3 regions of the Shewanella oneidensis MR-1 genome follow, and region 1 is predicted to be linked to each of the others. Evidence: predicted binding sites of a transcription regulator. Region 1 holds the regulator's gene; each other region holds the start of a gene.
The links. Region 1 encodes ArgR, which controls arginine synthesis, uptake and breakdown. Its sites were predicted from a motif close to ANTGAATANNTATTCANT; they were not measured.
Positions count from the first base shown of each region.

Region 2: the regulator ArgR is predicted to act here: its motif matches at 1,688-1,705, upstream of argC (N-acetyl-gamma-glutamyl-phosphate reductase).
Region 3: the regulator ArgR is predicted to act here: its motif matches at 1,416-1,433, upstream of SO_RS05790 (YjiH family protein).

Region 1 is NC_004347.2:781,327-784,614, reverse strand. It holds gene SO_RS03630 (thiol-disulfide oxidoreductase DCC family protein) at 1-119, shown strand, start outside; gene mdh (malate dehydrogenase) at 215-1,150, opposite strand; gene argR (transcriptional regulator ArgR) at 1,442-1,912, shown strand; gene SO_RS03615 (NAD(P)-dependent oxidoreductase) at 2,026-2,658, opposite strand; partial or broken gene SO_RS03610 (LysR family transcriptional regulator) at 2,778-3,122, shown strand; gene SO_RS03605 (hypothetical protein) at 3,112-3,288, shown strand, end outside.
Region 2 is NC_004347.2:278,588-281,875, forward strand. It holds gene ppc (phosphoenolpyruvate carboxylase) at 1-1,262, opposite strand, end outside; gene argC (N-acetyl-gamma-glutamyl-phosphate reductase) at 1,937-2,917, shown strand; gene argB (acetylglutamate kinase) at 2,949-3,288, shown strand, end outside.
Region 3 is NC_004347.2:1,295,517-1,298,804, reverse strand. It holds gene SO_RS05800 (U32 family peptidase) at 1-58, shown strand, start outside; gene SO_RS05795 (DUF998 domain-containing protein) at 106-813, opposite strand; gene SO_RS05790 (YjiH family protein) at 1,515-2,873, shown strand; gene SO_RS05785 (IS4-like element ISSod3 family transposase) at 3,265-3,288, shown strand, end outside.

The DNA of each region.
Region 1 (3,288 bases):
CGCTTATCAAACCTCTCGCGGATTGGTGCTACCTTAGATTCGCCAAGCACAGATACCGTATTTCCTATCTACTAACGGGTAAGGCCCGCTGTGACAGTCAATGCCAGCTCCCCAAATAGCGAGACTCAAGATTAAGAACCTCAGTTTAGAGAACAAAGTTTAAGGCATAAAAAAACGGAGCCATTGGGCTCCGTTCTCTAATAATCCAGAAGGATTACTTAACGAAATCAACGCCTAGTTTGATATCACCTTTCAGTGTATCTAACATAGAATCACGGGCATTTGCTTCGAATGCGCTCACTTCACCGTAAGGCAGTACTTTTTCGATACCGTTTTTGCCTAACAGTACTGGTTGAGCGAAGAATTCAGCATGCTCACTGCCGCCGTCAACATAGGCACATTCAACAACATTCGCTTCGCCTTGTAGGCCACGAACCAGAGACATACCAAAACGGCAAGCCGCTTGACCCATAGACAGAGTCGCGCTGCCGCCACCGGCTTTAGCTTCAACCACTTCAGTACCCGCGTTTTGGATGCGTTTAGTTAAAGAAGCCACTTCTTCATCAGAGAAAGTCACGCCTTCAACTTGAGACAGTAATGGCAGAATGGTCACACCGCTGTGGCCGCCAATCACGTTGATTTTAACGTCAGCAACGTTTAAGCCTTTTAATTCAGCGATGAAAGTCTCAGAACGGATAACGTCCAGAGTGGTCACACCGAATAAACGGTTCTTATCGTAAACACCCGCTTTTTTCATCACTTCAGCTGCGATAGCAACCGTAGTGTTGACTGGGTTAGTGATAATACCCACGAGCGCTTTAGGGCAAGTGACTGCCACTTTCTCGATCAGGTTGCGAACGATACCAGCGTTGATATTGAACAGATCTGAACGATCCATACCAGGCTTACGTGCAACACCAGCAGAAATTAGCACAACGTCAGCACCCACGAGGGCAGGCGTTGGATCTTCACCAGCAAAACCTTTGATTTCAACCGCAGTGGGGATATGGCTCAAGTCAACCGCAACACCCGGAGTTACCGGTGCGATATCGTATAGAGACAGTTTAGAACCCGCAGGTAATTGAGTTTTTAACAGTAGGGCAAGAGCCTGGCCGATACCACCAGCAGCACCAAGTACAGCAACTTTCATAGTTATCTCCGTTATTTCTCGGATTATGTGTGACATGGATCTAATTTCCGTTGGCGTCACATTACTGGAATGTCACGCTAATTTCAATTATCCCTTAGTCGTGGAGACAAAGTTTTACTAAAACAGGGTGTTGTAATGTTGAATATTTACTCTAATTCAACAAATGTAATCATAAATCTGTGATCACAAAATGCTTGAATTGCATTTTTATTCAGTCATTATGGTTATTTGTTGACAGTTTGGCCAAAACTATTCAGAATGAGCCTGTTTTTTTGAATAAAGAATAAGACTATGCAAACGACCAAGAATCAGGATGACCTTGTTAGAATTTTTAAGGCGATTTTAAAAGAGGAGCGTTTTGGCTCTCAAAGTGAAATCGTCACCGCCTTACAAGCAGAAGGCTTTACTAATATAAACCAATCTAAAGTGTCTCGTATGCTCAGCAAGTTCGGTGCAGTGCGCACTCGCAACGCTAAGCAGGAGATGGTTTATTGCTTACCCGCCGAACTAGGCGTACCCACTGCGGGCAGCCCGTTAAAGAATTTAGTACTCGATGTTGACCATAACCAAGCGATGATTGTTGTCCGTACCAGCCCTGGCGCTGCACAATTAATTGCCCGTTTGTTAGACTCCATCGGTAAACCTGAAGGGATTTTAGGGACCATTGCGGGTGACGATACGATCTTTATCTGTCCATCTAGCATCCAAGATATTGCCGATACCTTGGAAACCATCAAATCTTTATTCAATTACGCAGAATAAAAAAACAGGTCAGCTTGCTGACCTGTTCTGTTTTTACTGTACGCTTTTCAGTCCAGCACCTTTCAATGATCAGGGGCTTTGTCCCGTTTACGTTACAGTGTTTAGCTTAAGCCTTAGTAGGCTACGCTAATCCTTTGATTAGGATGCGCGCCCTTTTCAGCTTCATCGAGCATAGCTTTGGCATAGTCAGTGACCGAAATCCGGCTACGGCCTTTAGCATCGGTAAAGAAGCTATCGCCACCTAAGCGGTATAAGCCTTCGCTCTCACCGGGATAAATCTCGGCAGCGGGGCTGACAAAGGTCCAGTTGACTGCGGTATTGGCGGCGCGAAATGCCTTAAGCGCTTCGCCTTGAGCTAATGCCTCATCCTTATAGGCAGGCGGGAAGTCAGGGCTTGAAACCAAGGTCACTCCCGGCGCCACTTCTAAGCTACCAGCACCTCCGACCCACAATAAACGTGGCACTTTCGCCAGTGGCAATAGGGCTAATAGATTATTGACCGTTTTTGCCACTAAGCTGTGATTCAGGTCGGCGCGGCCACCGACAGAAGCGATTAACACATCCACACCTGCAAAGGTGTCGGCCGTTAATGGCTTAGCCAGATCGACACTACGCACCTCTGCAGCGGTTTCGCCAAGCTTGCTTGGGTCTCGCACTAAAGCAACCACTTCATGACCACGGCTTAACGCTTCATTCAAAATGGTTCCACCAATCCAACCGGATGCACCTAATACTGCTATTTTCATTTGCTAAGTCTCACTACTGATTTAAATTGTCACCAGTTTACTTGCGATACTTAGCGTGATAAATATCGATAAATGAGCAGGATTGTTTCAGATTGAGATACTAATTGGTGTAATTATTTATAGATAAAATTGCCGCCATGCGTAGCTTTATCGAAGTAGCCAACTGTGGCAGCTTTACCAAAGCCGCAGAACACCTCGATCTCAGTCGCCTGCAGGTTTCTCGCCATATTCAAGAAATTGAGCAGTGGCTCAGTTTGCGCCAGCTACACCGTACGACCCGCAGCGTCAGTCTGACCTTACAGGGCGAAGAAGCCCTACAATATTGTCAGCGGGTACTCAGCGAAGTCGCCGCAATGGAAAGCCGCGCCCATAGCCATAATTCGGAGATGGTTGGCAGTATTCGCATCGCAACCCCCATCGGACTTGGGCAACACAGCTTGTTCGATGTGGTAGATCGCTTTGTTATCGACTTTGATTTCACCCGCAATCGCCTTAGCGACGCCCGTTACTGCTCAAGCTGCAGACAAAGCCAGTACGCAATGCGTCACTGTTGAAGCCGCCCATCTAAAAGCCCAACACCAAGTGACCAATGCAAAGGGGCACCGCTGGCAGATGACCCAGCTAAGAGAT
Region 2 (3,288 bases), 500 kb from region 1:
CCGAGGTAGCGGGTTAATTCTGCAAGTACATCACAGTGACGGCCAGCGTCTTGACGGATATCGAGCCTGAGCATATGAATACCGAAGCAGGCGAGACGACGCAGAATGTCGAGCAGTAAACCATTAGCAATCAACCTCATACCGCAGTCGTACAAGCTTTTATATAGCATTTCGAGCGGTGCTTTAAGGTCGCTCTCTTGCCAAATCAATGTTGACTTATCCACCTCGGGATTGTGGCCCTCAATGCGAGCGTTTAAGTAATCTATGGTATCGCGCAGTTTTTGTCTTAATGACCGCAAGACAAAGCGATAAGGTTCGCAGCTATTGTTGGTATAAGCCTTTAATTCATCATTGGCTTCTTCCATCGACAGTTCGCCAACCAGCAGCACTATATCCTTCAGGAATAAACGTGCCGCGGCATGGCGATTACGGTCTAACACTTCTTGAGTGACTTTAGCCGTTACGAAGGGGTTGCCGTCGCGATCACCGCCCATCCAGCTGGAGAAGCGAACAGGGGCGATATCGATTGGCAATTGTTGACCTGTGCGCTCTTGCACCTGATCGTTGAGCTGCCTTAAAAAGTCGGGAACAGCATGCCAGAGGGATTCCTCGATAGTGGATAACCCCCAACGGGCTTCATCCACCGGCGTTGGCCGCTCACGGCGAATTTCATTGGTGTGCCAGATCTGGGCGATGAGCTGACGTAGGCGCAAATTAATTTGCTGGCGCTCTCTATCCGACAACTGGTTGTTTTCTTGCTCGGCGAGACAATCCACAATTGCGGCATATTTTTGGATCAGCGTGCGGCGAGAGATTTCTGTTGGGTGTGCGGTGAGCACGAGATCGATATCTAACGTCTTTAGGCAATCCAACATTTTGGTCTGATCGACACGACCATTGAGCATACGACCGAGCAACTGTTCGACGGGATCGGGCACGCAAACTAGTTCGTCACAGTTGCGGCTAATCGTATGAAATTGTTCAGATAGGTTGGCTAAGTTGAGGAATTGGTTAAAGGCTTTGGCAAACGGCACTAACTCTTCATCGGGGAGAGCGGTGAGCAGTTCTAGCATTTGCTCCCTTGCGGCTTCGTCACCTCGGCGGGAGTCTTTCGCGAGCTTACGAATTTGCTCAACCTTCTCCAAAAAAGAATCGCCGAGGTGGGTGCGCATCGTATCGCCTAGGATCTGACCTAACATACTCACGTTCGATCTCAATGACGCATACATGTCGGTCACATTGTCTGCCACATTACCTGCCATAGTTACTCCGAATAGAAAAACATAAAAATCCGCTTTGTATATACCCAAACAACCTGAAGATGAAGAAACTCGTATCTTCAGGTAGCTTGGGTATATAGCCCGCTAGCACAATACCCACCACTGAGGGCAATGGTCAACAGCAGAGCTTATAACTTATACGACTGGCTTACCTTTTATGCAACTAATCGCGTTAATTGTTGAGGAATATTCAATATAAATGCGAGCTGACGCAATATTTTATTATGTTTAGTGGAAGTGAATATGAACTGCATTATTTTGAGCCTTGCAAGTATGTGACTTAGATGTTAACAAAAATGACTGGTTTACCATCATTTCCATCAGAGATAATTGAAATATTAAGTAGTTAGTGAAGCAATCAGTTATCCGCTAACTCTATTTAAGAGATGATAAATTACAAAATTTAATAAAAATATATATTCACATATATTGCATAAATAGATCTTTGTGGTAGTCTAGCCAGCAGTTGAGATGAGTTACAGTCTGCGAGCTGTAGAGTAAATATCATGATGTATAGTGTTAATCCGTCAGTGAATAAAATAACAAGCCATTACGATTTCCCACGACGATAGTCTTGTCATCATAGATATACGCCGTTGCGTGTACGCTATTCATCTATTCTTTAAGTCTCTTTGATTTGGTTTATAAAAATACATATGAAAAACATCGCCATTATCGGCGCCAGTGGTTACACAGGTGCACAACTCACGGCTTTAGTCCATGCGGAGTCTGAATTATCAATTCAAGGTCTGTATGTCTCTGAAAATAGTTTAGATAAAGGTAGAGCTTTAGCAGATTTGTACCCTGTCTACAGCCACATTGAGTTAACCCTATCACCGCTTACCGAAGAAGCGAAGGCCAATATCGTCGCTGAGGCAGATGCTGTGGTGTTAGCGACTGAGCATTCTGTGAGTTTGCATTTAGCGGCTTGGTTTTATAGCCAAGGGTTAGCGGTATTCGATTTAAGCGGTGCTTATCGTTTCAGTGACGTGGCGCAGTATCCGAAGTGGTATGGCTTTGAGCATGAATATCCAGAGGTTTTAGCCAAAGCCGTATATGGCCTTGCTGAGTGGAATGCTAAAGACGTGGCCGCCACTAAGATGATTGCTGTGCCAGGTTGTTACCCAACAGCATCACTAACAGCCTTGAAACCATTAAAGAATTTACTGACTTCAGCCTATCCAGTGATCAACGCTGTTAGCGGTGTAACAGGAGCGGGTCGTAAGGCGCAGCTACATACCAGTTTTTGCGAGGTCAGCCTCACACCCTACGGTGTACTAGGCCACAGACATCAGCCCGAAATCGCTACTCAACTGGGACAAGAGGTGATTTTCACACCACACCTTGGCAACTTTAAGCGCGGTATTCTCGCAACTATCACGGTACAGCTAAAACCAGGCACTACTACCGCCGATGTGGCTGCGGCATACAGTGTGTATGACCAAGCTCCACTGGTGACGGTGAAACAGAACCAGTTCCCTAAAGTGGATGACGTGGTGCTGACACCGAATTGCCACTTAGGTTGGAAGTTTGATGAGAGCAGTGGCTACCTAGTGGTTGCTAGCGCCATCGACAATTTGATGAAAGGCGCGGCAAGCCAAGCGCTGCAGTGCATAAAGATTCACTTTAACCTTTAACCGTTCATCCTTATTTAAGAGAGTCGTCAAGATGTCTACCAACAACTCAGTATTAGTTCTTAAAGTCGGCGGCGCGCTGCTGCAGTGTGAAATGGGGATGGCGCGTTTAATGGATACCGCCGCAGCAATGATCGCTAATGGTCAGCAGGTGCTGATGGTGCACGGCGGCGGCTGTTTGGTCGATGAGCAATTAGCCGCCAACGGCATGGAAACCGTCAAGTTAGAAGGTTTGCGGGTGACCCCGCCTGAGCAAATGCCGATTATTGCCGGTGCACTGGCCGGAACATCAAACAAGATCCTCCAAGGCGCAGCGACTAAAGCTGGGATTGTGAGTGTGGGCATGTGTCTTGCCGATGGCAACACGGTATCGG
Region 3 (3,288 bases), 510 kb from region 1:
CGATGAGCACTGTAATGGTTATTGGTTTGGCGAAGCGGGACTAAAATCCTTAAGCTAAAATTGATAGTGATAGATTTAGCCCATTCAATCACTTATCTCAACCACTCACTCAGGGGCTTGCGCCTTGATGAGTGGTTGAGGATTTAACAGCAAGGCCACAGTCCAACTTAAGAGACTTACAAGCCCAATCCATTCCAGTAATGCAGGCCACCATAAATCAGGTCTTGGAAGTTGGAGCACCATTTCTTGATAAAATGGCCTACCGCCTTCCGTTAGCCCCAACTCTAACTGCGGTGCATAGAGAAAGGTCATCATACTCACCAATACCAACAGCGCTAATAATACCGTCCAACGCAGCAGACTTAATGAGCTAAATCCAACCCACATTAAATAACAGATTGCGCTTAGGCTACCGAAGTAGAAAAACCACTTAAGGGCGAGGATGTGCAAGTGGTATACATTGACCGGAAATAACCCAACACAGGCTAAGGCTAAAAATGTCAGTGCCAGCGCACAAAAGAAGGGATATCCCCAAAAGCCGTTTACCGTCTGCAGGGAGGAAAGACAATAAAAAACAATACTTAAACTGCCAAAAAACAAACCGCCATTGAGAATCACTGCAAAGTCAGAATGGCCATAGGTCCCCAATTCACTCAAAGTATGATTTAAAACGTTGAATGAACGCGTCTCAGAATAATCAAACCCCAACACCGCCACACCAATCCCCAGCACTAATCCCAAAATACCAATAAAACCAAACTTAGTGGCAAGTGCCGAGCCCCTTGTTGCGAGATTCATTTTTATAACAGTCATGGATAATTTAGCCAAACCAAAGTACTACTAACTTACATGGAATTGAAAAGAATTAAAGCGGTGCTAATCCTCTTTAGCGTAAAAATTTTTTCATCACTATTAACGATTTTTTAGTCATCACATGAAAATCCCGTGCTAAGTCATTATTCAATAAAACATATGCAAATTTGCAGTCAAAAATGAATAAATACTCACAAACAATTCAGCTAATGCTGTTTTGTTACAGAAGACAAGCTCACCGTGATAGCCACTGTTATCTCGCTCACATTAGGTTTGCGATGGTTGAAGCCCTGTTACCATTCATGGGTAAAAAATCATCTAAAAACGTATTTAGTGAAGATCCGCTGAGAAAGTTTTCAACAAAACATCGCCAATAAGTGAACAGCTCTAAGAATAAAACAATCTGATAAACAACTTGCAACAGCATGGCGTAAAGCAATGATTTAATTAAATTTATGCAAATAAAAAGTGGGCAACCTCAAAAATCATCCATTAGAAACAGCCCAAATAACTATGCTATTTTGCTGCTTATATCAAACAAATTCCCGAATCGTTTTACATGGCGGCGCTAAGCGAGTAATCTTCCCCCTTCTCGATTTTGAGTTGAATGAAAATGCAGCTTACGCCCGCCAAGCATGTGGCTTTAAGAGGCAATTTATTCAAGTTTATTTTGTGCGACTCGTACTTTAAGGTGTACACCATTGGCTACTGAACATAAAAACCGCAACATTAAGACGATACTCACCTTTATCGTCCCTTCGCTGATCGGTCTGCTGCTATTTGTGACTCCTATCAGTTACAACGATGCAATTACGATTCCGATCGCAATCATCTCTAAAGCACTGCAAAGCGTATTAAGTGATGTCTTAACCCTCATAGTCACCGTGATTGTTGTGAGTATGGCGCTTGCGTCTGTGTTAACCAAATTACTCAAGCCCAAGTTTGTGTTAAATAATCACTTCCTTAATGGCTTGCTAAACATTAGCCCTATGTGGCTAATAACCCGAGTTGTTGGCGCCATCTTTATCGTCTTAACCTACTTTGCGATTGGCCCCGCAGTAATCAACTCCTCCAGTACAGGCGCATTAGTACTTAATGACCTGTTACCAGTACTGTTTTCCGTATTTATCTTCGCCGGCATGTTACTGCCACTGCTATTAAACTTCGGATTATTAGAACTGTTTGGCACCTTGATGACCAAAGTGATGCGCCCAGTGTTTAACCTGCCAGGTCGCAGCGCCATCGACTGTATGGCCTCTTGGTTAGGGGATGGCAGCGTAGGAATTTTACTGACCAGCAAGCAATACGAAGCGCGTTTTTACACCCAAAGGGAAGCGGCGGTTATCGGTACGACCTTTTCAGCGGTGTCAATCACCTTCTGCTTAGTGGTGATCTCACAGGTGAAGTTGGAACCGATGTTTGTGCCCTTCTACCTGACCGTATGTTTAGCGGGTTTCGCCGCAGCAGTGATTGTGCCTAAGTTGCCGCCACTCTCATGGAAAAAAGATAACTATATCGATGATACCCCACGTCAACCCGACGATGAAATGATCCCAGCAGGATACGGCGCATTCTCTTGGGGCTTTGATAAAGCACTTGAAAAAGCAGCCAGTGCGGGCGGAGTGAAAGCCGTTTTACATGAAGGGATTAAAAACGTTATCGATATGGTGTTTGGCATTATCCCGGTGGTTATGGCCATTGGAACCACGGCGCTGATCATCGCCGAGCATACGCCTATCTTCAATTATTTAGGTATGCCATTTATTCCATTACTGGAACTGCTGCACATTCCCGAAGCGACAGAAGCCTCTAAAACCATCGTGGTAGGCTTTGCCGATATGTTTATTCCATCGATCTTAGCTAGCTCTATCGAGTCAGATATGACCCGCTTTGTCATTGCCGCGCTATCCGTAACGCAGCTGATTTATATGAGCGAAGTCGGCGCGCTGCTGATCGGCAGTAAAATTCCGGTGAACTTTGTTGAGCTCTTCGTGGTGTTTATTCTGCGTACTTTAGTGACTCTGCCTGTTATCGCGGGTGTTGCTCACTTGCTGTTCTAAGCGCGACATCAGCTTTGAAATATCAAGGGGAGTCAGATTAACAGACTCCCCTTTTTTTGCTCTAACTTATACACGAACTGACAGTTTTGATTATATCGTGTGAGTTAATCGTACAAACTCAACTCGTAACCACTAACTCAATAACGCACTTTTGGACAGAAGAGCGTTAAATATTGAAAGGCTAATATCACTGCTTGGTTATTAAATGCAGTCCATATTTAAGGGCGAACCATGATATTTGCTCAACGACACGCAGCAAGTCCTTCCTTGGATGCTCGACCCTGAAGAATCCCCTGATGATTTTCAGATAAATCATTAAATTAGAGTGAACTTGCACCTTGAAGTGTGATCAGATGGAAGTGCGAACAAACATCAATCACAGGGCATCAAGGTGCAAGTGTTAACTATCTTACAT